One region of the Priestia sp. 53B2 genome, then DNA from elsewhere that is predicted to be linked to it. Evidence: riboswitches for the same ligand, from Rfam matches in the RefSeq annotation. Region 1 holds a riboswitch; each other region holds the start of a gene.
What was found. Region 1 has a riboswitch for cobalamin ahead of ACN6NE_RS25220 ((2Fe-2S) ferredoxin domain-containing protein). Riboswitches for the same ligand answer to the same signal wherever they lie in the genome.
Positions count from the first base shown of each region.

Region 2: linked by a shared signal. The riboswitch ahead of ACN6NE_RS12545 (HoxN/HupN/NixA family nickel/cobalt transporter) and the one ahead of ACN6NE_RS25220 ((2Fe-2S) ferredoxin domain-containing protein) in region 1 are both predicted to bind cobalamin.
Region 3: linked by a shared signal. The riboswitch ahead of ACN6NE_RS26895 (cobyric acid synthase) and the one ahead of ACN6NE_RS25220 ((2Fe-2S) ferredoxin domain-containing protein) in region 1 are both predicted to bind cobalamin.
Region 4: linked by a shared signal. The riboswitch ahead of ACN6NE_RS21260 (ABC transporter substrate-binding protein) and the one ahead of ACN6NE_RS25220 ((2Fe-2S) ferredoxin domain-containing protein) in region 1 are both predicted to bind cobalamin.

Region 1 is NZ_JBLZXA010000030.1:117,526-121,741, reverse strand. Features, by position in the region: gene ACN6NE_RS25230 (M42 family metallopeptidase) at 67-1,104, shown strand; gene ACN6NE_RS25225 (hypothetical protein) at 1,418-1,576, shown strand; cobalamin riboswitch at 1,723-1,901, shown strand; cobalamin riboswitch at 2,020-2,199, shown strand; gene ACN6NE_RS25220 ((2Fe-2S) ferredoxin domain-containing protein) at 2,300-2,680, shown strand; gene cobJ (precorrin-3B C(17)-methyltransferase) at 2,694-4,216, shown strand, end outside.
Region 2 is NZ_JBLZXA010000015.1:60,505-64,720, reverse strand. Features, by position in the region: gene ACN6NE_RS12550 (M20 family metallopeptidase) at 1-1,043, opposite strand, end outside; gene ACN6NE_RS12545 (HoxN/HupN/NixA family nickel/cobalt transporter) at 1,273-2,070, opposite strand; cobalamin riboswitch at 2,204-2,386, opposite strand; gene ACN6NE_RS12540 (organic hydroperoxide resistance protein) at 2,492-2,911, opposite strand; gene ACN6NE_RS12535 (undecaprenyl-diphosphatase) at 3,064-3,657, opposite strand; gene ACN6NE_RS12530 (ABC transporter ATP-binding protein) at 3,804-4,216, opposite strand, start outside.
Region 3 is NZ_JBLZXA010000030.1:429,007-433,222, forward strand. Features, by position in the region: gene ACN6NE_RS26890 (FecCD family ABC transporter permease) at 1-386, opposite strand, end outside; gene ACN6NE_RS26895 (cobyric acid synthase) at 592-2,118, opposite strand; cobalamin riboswitch at 2,211-2,390, opposite strand; gene ACN6NE_RS26900 (YdcF family protein) at 2,538-3,101, shown strand; gene ACN6NE_RS26905 (APC family permease) at 3,160-4,216, opposite strand, start outside.
Region 4 is NZ_JBLZXA010000027.1:154,812-159,027, forward strand. Features, by position in the region: gene ACN6NE_RS21245 (class I SAM-dependent methyltransferase) at 1-564, shown strand, start outside; gene ACN6NE_RS21250 (YpjP family protein) at 947-1,549, shown strand; gene ACN6NE_RS21255 (thioredoxin family protein) at 1,738-2,052, shown strand; cobalamin riboswitch at 2,143-2,275, shown strand; gene ACN6NE_RS21260 (ABC transporter substrate-binding protein) at 2,535-3,494, shown strand; gene ACN6NE_RS21265 (adenosylcobinamide amidohydrolase) at 3,583-4,191, shown strand; gene cbiB (adenosylcobinamide-phosphate synthase CbiB) at 4,196-4,216, shown strand, end outside.

The DNA.
Region 1 (4,216 bases):
CTGCCTGTTATCTTTTTTGAAACATATGGTAAAATAAAAGAAATGAGAGACAAAGGAAGTGTCATAATGACGGAAACTGTTCAGTTAATTAAAAAGCTTGTTTCGATTCCCAGTCCTTCTGGAAATACAGAAAAGGTGATTTCATTTGTCGAAGACTATGTAAAAGAGCTAAATATTCAAACGTATCGCAATCGAAAAGGAGGCTTAGTCGCTACTATTCCCGGTAAAGATACAGATCACCACCGCATGCTGACGGCTCATGTCGATACATTAGGTGCTATGGTAAAAGAAATCAAACCGAGTGGGCGTCTGAAAATCGACTTGATTGGAGGATTTCGCTACAATTCTATTGAAGGAGAATATTGTGAAATTGAAACTTCATCAGGAGAAGTATTTACAGGAACCATCCTGATGCATCAAACATCTGTTCATGTGTATAAAGATGCAGGGAAAGCTGAGCGAAATCAAGAAAATATAGAAATTCGACTGGATGAAAAAGTACATAGCGCAGAAGATGTTCGCAGCCTTGGAATTGAAGTCGGCGACTTTGTTTCGTTTGATCCTCGTATAGAAATAACAAAAAGAGGTTTTATTAAATCTCGTCATCTCGATGATAAAGCAAGCGTAGCTTTATTGCTTCAGCTCATGAAAACAATTCAAGAAGAACAGATCGAACTGCCATACACTACGCACTTTCTCATTTCAAATAATGAAGAAATTGGATACGGAGGAAATTCGAACATTACGCCTCAAACAGTAGAATACTTAGCTGTTGATATGGGTGCTATGGGAGATGGACAATCTACCGATGAATACACCGTATCTATTTGTGTAAAAGATTCAAGTGGCCCTTATCATTATGGTTTGAGAAAGCATTTGGTGGAGCTAGCTAAGCAGCATGATATTCAGTACAAATTAGATATTTATCCGTTTTACGGATCAGACGCTTCTGCTGCTATTCGTGCCGGACACGATATCGTACACGGCTTAATTGGTCCAGGAATTGATTCTTCTCATGCGTTTGAGAGAACGCATCAAGATTCATTGAACCATACGTATAAGCTTCTTTATCACTATGTGCAGTCGAACATGGTTCTACTTTAAGAGAGGAATATTTAATTAGTGTATTTTTATGCAAAATAAAGAGCAGGACGGGATTGTGATGTCTGTACTTTCTTTTTTTAATAAATACTATATATTTTTTTACTGGTGAAGCAACAGTTGGTTAAAAAAGCACCCTTTTTAAAGAGGACTGCTTAAACCTTTTGTACATTGTGTTCATTTACAGAAGTTAAAATGTTTTTAAATTTTAAAAAGTTTCTTGTGACAAGTTTTGTAGAATGGGTTTTCAAAAGGAAATGGTTTCGGCATAATGTGGATATAGCGATCACTACAATAATCGGAGGCGAATCTTTTCATGTGGGTACTGACGGTATATGCTGGAAAAGAAATGAAAATGTTTGAATTTGAAACTGAAAAGCAGGCGAGAGAAGCGTTTGCTAAAACAAATGGCTGTAAAGTCCTTTCAGAAGTTGTGTATTATAATGATCCTCATTTAACATTAGTAGCTATATAATGAAAAAACAAGAGCTGATTTTATGCTCTTGTTTTTTTATAGATGCTTGTATCTTCCGAAAAGAATAGAGTTGAAATAAAAAAAAATGTACGCTATGATATGGTAGTTACTTCTATTATTCTGATAGTTTAAAAGGTTCATATATATCAAACAGCAACAGTAAAGATGCCAAGAAGGCTTAATAGGGAAACTGGTGAAAGGCCAGTACTGTCCCCGCAACTGTAAGTGTGGACGAACGAGTATAACCACTGTGAAGAAATCACGGGAAGGTTCTCAAGTAGAATGATACACAAGTCAGGAGACCTGTCTTTATTGTGAAGTTTCTATTTCTCCGGGGAGCGGGAAGGAAGACGTTGGCTTAAAGTGGCATTCGTGTACACTCTTATTCTGACGTTTTACCCGCTCGCATATTAGCGAAGCGGGTTTTTCTCGTAGCGTAAAACTACATATCGTGCAAAAAAGGTGCGCAATGTTCACATTGCGTTAAATGGGAAGTCTGGTGTGAAGCCAGCGCGGTACCCGCCACTGTGAAGAGGAGCTGATTGCATATGCCACTGTATTCGGGAAGGCGCAATCAAGTGATGAATCGAAGTCAGGAAACCGGCCTTTTTCTAATGCGAAGCTTACCCTACGGGATATAGGTGGAAGTGCAAAAACTTAGTTTGAATTTTCTGCGCCTCTATCATTGATAGAGGCGCTTTTTTTAGTAAAGGAGCGATGAGTGTGACGACGTGGAACTTAAATGGAACAAAACATCACGTATTGATTTGTAATGGAAGCAGCTGTATGAGAAAAGGTGGAGAAGAAGCCACGCAAGCTATTCGAAATAAGGTGACGGAACTGGATTTGGATGAAACGGTTCATACAACGCGTACGCGCTGTAACGGACGATGCAAAGATGCTCCAGTAGCTATCGTGTATCCTTCAGGAGATTGGTACAAGCAGGTCACTGAAACCGTCGCTCACCGAATTGTCGAAGAGCATTTAGCAGGAGGCTGCAGTATAAGGGAATCGCTTATCTATGAATATGATCAAAACGGTTTCGTTTCTCCGGAAAACAGTGACTCCATAGAAGGAATTGACAAAGTAAAAAGTAACGCATAAAGGAGGAGCTAGCATGAAAGGTAAACTGTTAGTTATTGGATTTGGGCCAGGAAGCTTTGAACATATTACACAGCGAGCAAGAGAAGCCATTCAAGAAAGTGATATGATCATCGGTTATAAAACCTATGTGGAACTAATTCAAGGACTGTTAACGAATCAGCAAATTATTAGTACGGGAATGACCGAAGAAGTAAGCCGTGCACAAGAAGCTGTAAAGCAAGCTGAAGCAGGAAAAACCGTAGCTGTTATTTCAAGCGGAGATGCAGGAGTATACGGAATGGCAGGCCTTGTGTATGAAGTGTTGATTGAAAAAGGCTGGAAAAAAGAAACGGGCGTAGAGCTGGAAGTAATTCCTGGCATTTCGGCTATTAATTCATGCGCATCTCTCCTTGGAGCGCCCGTGATGCACGATGCTTGTACGATTAGTTTAAGTGACCACCTTACGCCTTGGGAGCTAATCGAAAAAAGAATTGAAGCAGCTGCACAAGCAGATTTTGTAGTGGCTTTTTACAACCCAAAAAGCGGAAGACGAACAAGACAAATTGTTGAAGCACAAAGAATTCTATTAAAGTACCGTTCCCCTGATACGCCTGTTGGCCTTGTGAAAAGCGCTTATCGTGACCGTGAAGAAGTCGTAATGACTAACTTAAAAGACATGTTAAACCACGAAATAGGCATGCTGACTACCGTTGTTGTCGGAAATTCATCTACGTTCTTTTACGACGATTTAATGATTACACCGCGAGGATATCAGCGGAAATATACCCTCAACCAAACAGAGCAGCCGCTAAGACCGCATCAGCGACTTCGAAAAGAAGCAGAACCATGGGCTCTCGATCAAGAAGAGACTGTAGAGCAAACAGCTTCAGCTATTGAAGCAGTTCAGGACACAAGAGAAGAAAAAGCAACTTCACGAGCTCTTGCAGAAGAAGCGCTTCAAGCAATTTTAGGTGAAACCACTTCTGCGGTCGTACACCAGTCAATACAGTCTATTTTCGAAGTGGCGGTTAGTCCAGGACTTGCAAATAAGAAATTCACGCCTGTTCAAATGACCACACTAGCAGAAGTTGTTGGTGAAAAAGGTACGATGGAGTATACACCTGACCATCAAATCAAACTGCAAATTCCAACGGCTCAGCCAGACGTGATTATTAAAAAGCTCCAAGCAGCTTCCTTTTTACTATCTCCGGTCGGAGACGTGTTCACAATCAAAGCGTGTGATTTTTGTGACGGAGAAAAAAGCGATGCTATTCCACATACGGAAGAATTACAAAAACGCCTTGGGGGAATGGACATGCCAAAAGAGCTGAAGCTTGGTATTAATGGATGCGGTATGGCCTGTTATGGTGCTGTTCAAGAAGATATCGGCATTGTCTATAGAAAAGGTGCTTTTGATTTATTTTTAGGAGCTAAAACGGTTGGACGCAATGCGCATTCAGGTCAAATTGTGGCGGAAGGCATAGCGCCCGATGACATTGTTGAAATAGTGGAGAACATTGTCCATGAATATAAAGAAAAAGGTCATCCTAATGAGCG
Region 2 (4,216 bases), on a different contig from region 1:
ACGCCAATGGCCGCTGTAAAATTGCCATCACTTCCGCCTCCAACAGCTGCTTCTTCTAATTTCATGCCCAGTTTGGCCGCGATTGACTGAGCGCATTCAAATAACTCTTCCGTTTGTTTAGACTTGACCATCGGAGGACGATTCATGCCTCCCGTTACTTCGAGCTTAATCCCTTTTAAAATGGGTGTTAAATTCAAAATAATATCCGTCATACGTTTTGCTTCTTCTTCTGTAGAAACACGTAAATCCACGTGCGCTTCTGCATATTCCGGCACTACATTTGTACCGCTGCCTCCCGTAAATGTCCCAACGTTCACCGTTGTACCTTTTTCATAATCTGTTAAGCCCTGCAAGAAAATCACTTGGCGCGCCAGCTCTTCAATCGCATTGATTCCTTCTTTGTGGTGATTACCCGCGTGTGCTGCTCGTCCCCATACTTTTACGGTGAAAATTCCCGCTCCTTTGCGCGACGTTTTTAACGCACCTGAACCCGCCACCGCCGGTTCCGCTACTAGCACTGCTTCACTTCTTTGCGCTTCTTCTTCAATGTATTTTTTAGAAGAAATTGACCCAATCTCTTCATCCGAATTGCAGAAAAACACAATTTTTTTATCGAGCGATAAGCCAAGCTCTTGAATCGCTTTAATCGCCCATATAGATTGTACAATGCCGCCTTTCATGTCTAAAATTCCCGGACCATACAGCTTGTTTCCCTCTGTTCTTAGACTCAGCCTTCCCTTTTCCCATACCGTGTCAAAGTGACCGATAATTAAAAGCTGCTTTTCTCCTTCTCCAATCGTAAATTTCAAATGGTTTCCTACTTCTTTTTCTTCTATGATTTCGTATCCTACCCCTAACCGTTTATGAAACAGCTGCGTTAAATACATTCCACACTGATCTACTAACTCTTTACTGTAGGACGGTGATTCTTTTTTCACAAATCCAACTAGATCTTCAAGCATCTCTTGTTCGTGTTCTTTTAAATAACTAAACACGCTTTGTTCTACCATTACCTGACTCAAATCAATTCCTCCTCCAAACAACCCCTGCTGCTTGCATTAAATGCTTTTATTTATCGTACGTATAACTATGTTCTACGTTTCACATAACGACCTTAAATTATCCTTAATTATAATGGTTTTCAGACAATTTTCCATCCTTTAAATACAGATAATACTTTAACTTATTCATAACCGACCCAAAATAGCCATAAACTTCAACAAATTCATACAAAAAAGCTTCAATCTTTAACAGATTAAAGCTTTCGTTTGACTAATTGACATTTATTTTAATATTTTTCCCTTTTGACTTCACACTCACAAAAACAAACATAGACACTAAAAAAATAAACAGAATAACGCCAACCATTTCAAAGTTTACTTCGGCCCATGGGTTAAAGAAAGTGAATGCTAAATAGAACGACACACCATACGCGAGAACAACAATAACCCAGCCCATCAAGCGGGAAGCAGATTGTCCAAATTTACTCAATTCATTCACCATTTTATGTACAATCATCGAATCGATTGTATCTGTCAGCATCATACCAAACATAAACACTAGTCCTAACAAAAGCGGCGTATACTTGCCTGCGTTCCCTACAGCTAGAGACCACACGGCCGTTTGACTGACCGTTTCGGCTGCTAAAGCGAACAATGCTCCTACAAGAATAATTAAAAAAGGATTCGTTGTTCCTTTTGCGATTTTCGGAATAAACTTTCCTTTTAACCCACTCAGCTGAAACTCTTCCTCTTTATTTTTGGTTCGAAGCAAATGATATGTGTTTAATGTCCCGATTAGAAAGAGAGAGATAATGGATACCCAAGATGCAAAATGATCGAAATACGATGGAAACGTAAAATTCTTCATCACCACGCCCAGCACCCCGGCCGTGACGGCCACCATTCCTCCGTGACCTAGTGAAAACAGCGTTCCGACCCACGGGGCAAAACGGCTGCCCATTCGCCAATTATATCGAGTCTGGCCATCAATAAAAGCTAAGTGATCTGCATCCAATCCGTGCCTGATTCCTAATAAAAAGACAAGTAAAAAAACTGATAAACCTTCCATTTCCTACACTCCTTTTTTTAAAATAAAACGTAAAAAAGCCTCAATTCTATAGAAATTGAGGATGTGTCGGCATATGAAAATAAACAGCAATTGCTCACTGCGTACCTTGATACACCGCCTCTTTCCTAGAAGAGTCAAGTGTACAGAATAGGTAGGTCTCCTGGCTTGAGATCATCATTTTCTACCGCCTTCCTCGTTTTGAGTGACAATAAGATAGAAAACTCCCTGCTTACAGTGGCTGGACCGCTCGAGATTTGCACTCGATTCCCTGTTACCTCTTACGCTATGTAAGAGCACCTAAACTGTGCGAATGATTCATTTTCCTCCTCATTATACTAGTACCGCTTACAAATGAATAGAGAAAATTCAAATAAAAAAGCCCTGCTAAGCTTTACATGCTTAGCAGGGCTTTTTAAAGAAATTAAACTACTTCTACCGTTACGTCTACATTACCGCTGATTGCTTTTGAATACGGGCAGTATGAGTGAGCTAGGTCTACGTATTTTTTCGCTGTTTCTAAATCTAAGCCTTCGATATGAGCTTCAAGCGCTACTCCAATTTTCACTCCTTGATCAGCTTTATCAGGAAGCAGCTGAACAGTAGCTTTTACTTCACTGCTTTTGATTTCTACGTTATGTTTTTTCAACATAAATTCTAACGCGCTGTTGAAACAAGCACTGTATCCAGCTGCAAACAGCTGCTCTGGGTTTGTTGCTGTTGTTGCTTCTCCACCAAGCGCTGGAGGTGTTGCAACGTCTAAGTTAAAGATGTTATCTAAAGAGTGAACTTCTCCTGTTCTTCCACCTGTGTTAACGACTGTTGTTTCATATAAAGCTTTCATGTATAAACCTCTCCTCTTTTTCATTAATTTTATTAAAAGTTTTTTATTTATCGTTTCTGTAATTTAATTGTACACAATTTAATTTTAAAAAACAAGTATTAAATACATTAAAAATTTCCCAATAAAAAAAGCCGCGTATTTGCGACTTTTTCTTAATAATATTGAGACTGTTTGTCATAAGCAGATTTTCGAAAAATAGACAAGTTAGTAATAGTCCTCATCAGTTTCGTATTAAAAATAACATAATGAATAAACAGCGCCAGCACGCAGCCTAAAACGGCTCCTGTTAACACATCGAATGGATAATGAACGCCAACCCATACACGTGAAAAGGCAATGAGTACGCCCATGACAACCCACATGCGCCCTGAACGTTTGAAATGCAGCCAAATGGTAAAAGTGATAACTAATGCAGATGTAGCATGATCGCTTGGAAATGAAGAATTTGCGGCGTGATCAATAAGCTGATTCACGTGGTGAGAGATAAACGGACGATCTCGATAAGCAAATAAACTAATCACTTTATTGATAATGACTCCTGTGGCACAAGCACATAAAGCTTGAAATGCTACAACACGGCTGCCGTTTTTATTAATAAGTAAAAATAAGCCGAGTAAAACGATAAGTACATACTGGGCATAATCTGCAAAGAATACCATCAGCGAATCTAGAGGCTTTACGTGTGAGGCATACTGATTCACCGCGTGGAAAATGGTATAATCTACTGAATTGATAGCTGATAACATAATCGAAATCCTTTCTTATTTTTAAATGTCATTAGCTATCTTATCAGTTTCTTGAGAAAATGAACATGTTTTTGTCAGAAGCTTCCTAACTGGTATTTATAAATAATGTATTCAGGCTGAGTAGTAAACCAACGGTCTTTCGCCCATTAACTCACCTGTGAGTGATCCACAATATTTTTTTGCAAAAAGATTTCTTCTAAAGAAGGTTCTTCGACGTGAACTTGATAAATGTCGATGCCGCATTGAATTAATTCGCGAATAATAAGAGGAATATTTCTTTCTTTTTGAAGCATCACTTTTGTGTACATGTGATGGTATTCAACTTCGGGACTCAACGTACGGAAAAACTGTTGAATGTATTCTTTGTGACTGTTTGGATAAGGATCATGTTTGATCATCACCGTTTTTTTCGCTTGATATTGAAAGCGCAGCTCTTCCATTGTACCTTCTATTAAAATGACCCCATTTTTCATAATTGCTACACGTGTACAAATCTTCTCGACTTCATTTAAATTATGAGACGTCATAAAAATCGTCTTGCCTTGATTTTGAAGTTCTC
Region 3 (4,216 bases), 310 kb from region 1:
GACAAACCAAAAATACTCCAATGAAAATAAATTGCCATGACAGAGCCAAGGGTTGCACCTGAGGAAACTCCGATCGTATAAGGATCGGCAAGAGAGTTTCTTAATAGCCCTTGAAAGGCAGCCCCTGCTATTGAAAGCGAAGCTCCTACTAAAAATGCCACCAGTACTCTTGGAAAACGAATTTGCCAAATGATTAAATCCATGTTTTCCGGACCGTGATATAGGGATAGCCCGGTAAGGTGGCCAATAATAATTTTGATTGTATCTCCTACGGTTAACGAAACTGTACCAATAAATACGCCCATAATCACCGAAGTACATACAATAAATAAACTGACTATGTATAAAAGAGATGCTTTGTTTAAAAAAATACGTTTAAAAATCAATACTTTCAGCTCCTCTAGGAAACGAGGCGTGATGTTTTACATTACATTAACCATTCATTTTCCTGTCCATAAACCATGCTTCCACCATGCATTAAGTTGGAAACAATCATCTTTTATTTGTTACGAGTGCTAGACTGTTGAACTAGGCAACGTAGAATAGCGTACTAAAGTTCTCGGTAAAAAAACAAGCGAAAGCCTCTATAAGCTATACTTTTTGTGCTTGCTCCGGGCTTTTATAGTTGTCTATTAAATGATACAGCTTTTCCATATCTACAGCTTCTCTCACATATGCTGCTGCTTTTGAAAAAGACTCCTCTTTTTGCAGGCGACTGTTGAATGTGTCCGTAATAGGCGGCAATTTTTTATGTTTACGAATTTGATTAAGCAAAGCTCTGCGCAAAGCATCGTTATGAAACACATCATGAACATACGTGCCAATGACGTTGTCTTTAACCGTTCCTTCTTTTTCATGCTCTACCACTGCAAAAGCTTCCGTGGTGCTCTTAGAAATCGTCTTTCCCATATGAATTTCGTAGCCTTCAATCGAAACTCTTTCACTTTCTAGCTGGACATACCCAGAAACTCTTTCTGTTTTTTTGCTGGTTGTCATAACGGTTTCCACTGGAAGCAAGCCCAGCCCTTTAATGGATTCAATCCGAGATTCTACTGCATCAGGGTCTGTAATTGTCTCCCCTAGCATTTGATATCCTCCGCAGATGCCAATGACGTGAACGTTCGTTGTATTCAAAACTTGATTAATGGCTAGAGCCAGGCCGCTTTCTTGTAAAAACTGAGCATCTTCAATCGTATTTTTGCTTCCTGGTAAAACAATTAAATCAGGCGTACCTAATTGCGACGGCTTGGTTACAAGCCTCACGTGACAGTCTTCTTCTAAGCTTAAAGGATCGATGTCTGTAAAATTTGAGATGCGCGGGTATGAGATAACCGCAATATCAATTTCTTTTAACGGATTCACAAGCGTTGAGTAATTTCTGAGTGATAACGAATCTTCCGCGTCAATTTCCACATTGTTCATATAAGGAATAACTCCTAGAACCGGAACACCCGTGTATTCTTCAAACCACTTCAACCCTGGTTTTAAAAGTTCTAAATCTCCTCGGAATTTATTAATTAACACCCCAATAACTCTAGACTTGTGTTCATCTGGAAGCAATTGAAGAGTACCCACTAGGCTCGCGAAAACTCCTCCTTTATCAATATCTCCTACTAACACAACAGGCGCTTCTGCTATTTTTGCAACGCGCATATTTACGAGTTCCCGATCGTTCAAATTGACTTCAGCAGGACTTCCAGCGCCTTCAATCACAATTCGATCATAATGATTGGCAAGCTCTTTATAAGCTTCCGTGATAACGTTCAAACCTTCATTAAAAAATTCTTGCCGATACTGAAAAGCAAACATATTACGTAGCGGTTTTCCGTGAACGACAATTTGAGATTCATGATCACGAGTTGGTTTAATTAAAATAGGATTCATATTGGTTGTTGCTTCTACTCCAGCCGCTTCTGCTTGAATTCCTTGCGCTCTGCCAATTTCTTTTCCATCCATTGTAATGTATGAATTAAGCGCCATATTTTGCGATTTAAACGGTGCAGTTTGATAGCCGTCTTCTTTAAAAATACGGCAAAATGCTGTAGCAATCATGCTTTTTCCAGCGTCTGAGTGCGTTCCTTGAATCATAAGCGGTTTTCCTTTTTTCACTTTTTCCACTCCCTACCACATAAAAAAACCTTAACTGTAAAAGTCAAGGTTTGGTCATGCGCTCATTAACACATTGTCTTGACTTATTTCTCCCACCGAAAAATAAGGGGTTTTTAAAAGCAGGTCTCCTGGCTTATGCTTCGTTTTACTTCTGCACCCTTCCTAGTTTGACTAGTGGGTCTTTGCAGGTTCATCCACATTTACAGTAGCGGGGGCTGCATCGGATTTACACCGATTTCCCTATTATCCTCCTTAGAGGCACTTTTAAAATCATTTATTCTTTATTGTAACGAATTTTATAACCATTCACAATAACGATTTTCTTCTATTATTATATATTACTGTGTTTATACTTATTTGGGTCTCGTATGCTATAATAACAATTATTTTCCAAACATCTTATGAAATAGCTAGGAAGGTGCTCACAGTTGAAGAAAAAAATGATTTATACCTTTATTGGTTCTCTTGTTCTTTATATAGCAATTATATCTTTTTGTATGTATCAAACTGCTCACAAGCCTGTTCCACAAAACGCAGATTATGTGCTCGTTTTAGGTTCTAAAGTAGATGGTAATCAAATGTCTCCTAGTTTAAAAGAACGAGTAAAGACGGCTTTATCTTATTTACAAGCACATCAACAAACAAAAGTTATTGTAACGGGCGGAAAAGGATCCGATGAAGAAATTTCTGAAGCAGAGGCAGCCTATCATTTTCTGCGGAAAGAAGGAATTAAAAAGAATCGAATTATAAAAGAAGATCAGTCAACTTCTACTTTTGAGAATTTTACTTTTACTAAACAGAAAGTTGATATTCAACACAAAAAAGTCGTGCTTGTTAGCAGTGATTTTCATTTATTTCGCGCCTCTATTATTGCCAAACGTCAGGGCTTTGACGTTTATCCTTTAGGTGCAAAAACACCAAATTCAATTAAACTTCAAGCCTACTTTCGTGAGTATGCTGCTATATTAAAAACATGGCTGTTTGATAAATAAATAGAGTATACGCCTATACAAGCGAAAAACACGGCATGAATTCATGCCGTGTTTTTTATTAATCATCTGTATCGATAACTGCTTTTGGTAAACCTGTGTATTTCGCCCAGTAGAAAATACCAAGTGAAACAAGAGCAATTAAAATTAAGTCAAGCGGGTTGCTTAGCACACCTTGTCCTCCACCAAATGAACCTAGATAAGAGATAACAAGCATAATAATATAATAAGCAACTAGCCACCAAGCAGATTTAAGCTGCTGTGCAAATTTTACGACGTCAGTTGGTACGTATTTCTTAAACGCTACGTAGATAACAACCATTAGAAGCTGTGATCCTAGCAGCCAAGAAATTGTCGTCCACCCTGACCAATATACGATGTATGAACAGAAAATAAATGAAACAGGAGCAATAACGCTCATACCTTTTAATTTAAAAGGTTTTTTAAGGTCTTTTGCATTTACTCTGAATGCAGCAGCTGAAATTGGCGCAATCGCATAAGACAGAATAAGTGCCACTGAACATACGTTTACTAGCGCTTCCCAAGAAGGAAATGGCAGTGTCCAGAATACGGACATTCCAAATGATAGCCATAGTGACGCACGTGGAATTCCTGTTTTCTTATCTACTTTTGAGAAACGTTTAAATAATGTTCCATTACGAGACCAAGCATAAACTAAACGAGAAGTTGTATTCATGAAGATGTTCCCGTTACCGCCTGGTGATAAAATAGCATCAAAAATAACAAGCGTTACTAACCAGCCAAGGCCTAAAATAAGTGCAATATCTTTAAATGGTAAAGAGAATTGCTCTTGAATTGTTCCCCATCCTCCTGATAGCATATCAGCCGGGATGTTACCAATGAACAATACTTGCAGTGCTGTGTAAATAATCGCTGAAAGTACAATACAGATAATGAGCGCGATTGGAATATTACGCTGCGGGTTTTTAACTTCACTGGCTACAGAAACAATAGGGTGAAGTCCTAGGTAAGCAAACATAACGCCACCTGTTGAAATGGCTGCTTGAATACCATTAAAACCAAACGGAGTAAAATCGCCAGTTGTAAAGTTAGCAGATTTAAAGTGATAAGCCAACACGACGATAATTGTAAGAGGA
Region 4 (4,216 bases), on a different contig from region 1:
GCTATGTTTAGAGTGAAGAGATGGCTGCGCGGAGAACGTGATCCGTTTATTGAAGCTGCTGGTTTGGAAAACGGAATGAGCGTGCTTGACTGTACACTTGGTCTTGCATCGGATAGTATGATGGCGAGCGCAGCGGTAGGGAAAAGTGGAAAAGTTGTCGGACTAGAAGGCAACCGCTATGTAGCTTATTTAGTCAAACAAGGACTTTTAAATTGGGAAAGTGACGTACAAGAGTTGAACGATGCAATGAAGCGTATAAACGTGGTTCATCAAAATTTTGAATCGTTTTTGGCGTGTTGTGAAGATAAATCTTTTGATGTTGTTTACTTTGATCCTATGTTTCAAGAGCAAATTGATGAATCGAATGGAATTAACGGTATTAAAGCAATAGCACTGTATACCACGCTAACGCCAATGGCTATACAAGAAGCAAAAAGAGTAGCCAAACAAAAGATCGTGCTAAAAGATCATTGGAAAAGCAGTCGTTTTGAAGAACATGGATTTACCGTGCAAAAACGAAAAACATCAAAATTTCATTACGGGACAATCGATATACAAAAATAAACAAAAAAGTAAAATGAATAACGATCATTGAAAAGACTTCCAAAACCTTTTAGGAATTAAAAAGTTTTGGAAGTTTTTTTTTATGAATTTCATCTAAAGTTCATAAAAGTATGATATATTTTTGAACATAAAAATACTTTTTGTGTTTAAGCATCCAGCAAAAAAGGAATATCTTGTATAGGTTTCCGCTCGGTGTGACAACCTCAAACAGAAGAAGGAAGGTGCTAATTAAAAAGTCGTCGAATGCCCGTAGACAGCATAAATGAATAAGCAAATATAGGTAAAAAATTAATAAGTATGTTACAATACCTAGTGAGTTATGATAATGAATTTTACGATATGAAAAGACCATATGGGAAAAGATGAGAAAGGAAAGATACGAATGCCTAGATGGATAAAAAGAATGCTAGTTGTATTTATTACAGTATTTACATTTGGGCTTGTCACTCCACCAGAATATTTATACGTTGATGATGCAAAAGCGGACAAGCAACATAAAGCAGGGTATGTAAGAGAAACAACTCCTGTCACGGCTGTTATAGAAGATATTCATTTGCCATATGAAGAACCAAAATATGAAGACGTTTCATCATTTGTTACGTATGCAATGGAATCAGCTGAAAAACAGTCAGTGGAAAAATTCGGAACAAAAATTGGGCCTGTCATTGAAGATGAATTTCGTCAAGCAGTGTTACCTAAAATTGAAGAAGTGCTGACCGACATTGGCACTGAACGTGAACAGTCAATTCAGAATCTCGAGATAAGCGAGCATCCTGCTGCTGGCTACGGTGAAAAGATTTTCCATGTATATGACCGGGAGACCGGTCAGGACTTAATACGGTTTCATGTACGGCGTGAAAACCCTCCAAAAGATGGATACTGGTTTAATTTTCACTATCATGCGGCTGCAGATAATTTTCAAAAGCATTATGATTTAGGGAAAATTTATTGGAACCGAAACATGCCGCCTAAATGGTTTAGCTGATAATAGACACAACATTCTACGATTTCGAAATGTTAGCTTTTTTAAGCTAGCATTTTTTTACGTCTAAAACCGTTATGGTCTAAATAAGCTGAAACATTAGCACAACGATAAAAAAATCGTTTATAATGAAGTCAGACTTCTTACCATAGAATAGTGAGAAGGAACGAATAGATGCTGGAGGTAACACAATGAAACAATTTACGGAAGAAAAACAATTTCGCGAACAAATTAAGAACGAAACACTAAGCGTTGGGATTTTTACGACAACGTGGTGTCCTGATTGCAAACGTTTGGATATGTTCATTGATGAAATCGTTGACGAAAATACAGATAAAGCATGGTTTAAAATTGACAAGGATGAGTTTGAAGAACTTTCTGCTGAAAACAATGTAATGGGTATTCCTTCTCTTCTTGTATATAAAAACGGTGAAAAAATTGCGCACTTGCACAGTGCAAATGCTAAAACGCCTGAAGCGGTCCGTGAATTTTTAGCAACTCTTTAATTCCTTAAGCTGCGAGAGCATTCTCGCAGCTTTTTTTGTGAGAATGGCTATTTCCATTTTTCTATGAGTGGGGTATACTAGGACAAGTGAATAAACGTAAAGCAATAAGGTCTCAATTTAAAGATTGAGTGAAAAGGGAAGTCTGGTGAAAAACCAGCGCGGTCCCGCCACTGTAAGCGCTTTGTGCGTAAGTCAGGAAACCTGCCTTATTGTTAGCTGTGAAACCTTCGAGGAAGGGTGAAGCAGGGTAATGAACATACATATCAAGTATAGTGAACGGATTCTTTTCCTGCTTATCTTGACGTTACCTGCTTTGCTTTCAATTGAAAGTAAAGCTTTTTTATTTTGAAGCTGCCGGCGAGCAGTATACATAGTCAAAGCGGAAAAAACGGGATAGCGCTGCTTTTTGCATGATCATTTGCTTTTTCTTTAACGTGGAGGTTTCGTATTCACAATGAACAATATATAGGGGGAGTATTTAGATGAAAAAATGGCTATCGTATTCCATTATTACACTGTTAGTCATCGTACTTGCTGCATGCGGTGCAGGCAGCCAAAGCAACAGTGATAAAAAAACGAAGCAAGATACGGCACAAACGTCACAAGCTGCATTTCCAGTGAAGGTAAAAGACGCGCGTGATAAAGAAATTACGTTGAAAAAACAGCCTAAGAAAATTGTTTCATTAATGCCAAGTAATACGGAGATTGTATATGCCCTTGGTCTTGAAAAAGAATTAGTTGGTGTCACAAGCAACGATGATTATCCTAAAAGCGTAAAGAAAAAAGCGCAGGTAGGAGATATGAACGTTAATGCAGAAAAAGTTATTGCTTTAAATCCTGATTTAGTGCTGGCACACGCTTCAAGTATGGGCGTTTCGGATGAAGTATTTAAACAAATTGAAAGTGCGGGTATTCCGGTATTTGTTGTAAAAGATTCAACAACGTTTGATACGGTTTATGATTCTATTGCGCAAATCGGTAAATTAACGGGTAAAACAAAAGAAGCTAATCAAACAATTAAAGACATGAAAGAAAAAGTAGCTTCAATTGAGAAAAAAGCAAAAACGATTTCAAAAGAAGATCGTAAAAAAGTATGGATAGAAGTATCAGGAGCTCCTGAGATTTATACAACAGGAAAAGGTACGTTCATGAACGAAATGCTTACTATGATCGGTGCTGATAACGTAGCGGCTAGTGAAAAGGGTTGGGTTAAGTTTTCTGAAGAGCAAGTTGTTAAGTTAAACCCTGACGTTATTATCGCAACGTATGATGCAGACAAAAATGAGATTATGAAGCGTCCCGCTTGGAGCAGCATGACTGCTGTAAAAGAGGGTAACATCGAGAAGGTTGATCAAAACAAAATCAACCGCTTAGGACCTCGTATTGTAGATGGCTTAGAGGACTTAGCAAAAGCAGTATACCCTGAGGTGTACAATAAATAAGAAGAGGGACCATATTCCAGTTCGAATTGAAAAGGGGATTGGTCCCTTTTCACATCTTAAAATTGAAGAACGGCCTGAGCTTTTAATCATGAAAACCGAGACTTCTTATAAAACATACAGCTCAGGGGTTTTAGGAACAGGCATTACGGAAACGGACACCTTTTACAATCGATTTGTTCACAAAGACTATTATTCAGATACTCCTTCTTTGGAGTATGAGCAATATTTGATGAAAGAAAATGTGCGCCATGAGCAAATCGTAGGGTTGATGACAGCCGTTTGGTTAAAAGAAAGAGCGGTTTACTGTTATGAAGACTACGGAGTAAGAGTAGCTTCCGTGATAACGGCTGGAGTAGGAAACGCAGTAGATATTACAGCTGACGAAGCTGTCCCGTTCTATTCCTCTCCCGGTACAATTAATATGTTTTTTTTCGTGGAAGGTACGCTTACGGATGCTGCGTTTTTACAGCTTTTTATTGCGGCCACAGAAGCCAAAGCAAAAACGCTGTCACAGCTGGGTGTCATAGATCCAGCTACAAAGACGATTGCTACAGGAACATCTACGGACAGCATCTCAGTTGCAGCGTCTCAGCAAGGACCATTATATGAATATGCAGGCTCTATGACTGCTTTAGGTCAAGCGGTAGCCAAGCTTGTGAAAATAAGCTTAGAGCAGGGACTTAAGGGAAAGAGGTGAAGAAATGAGTATTACACAAGCGATA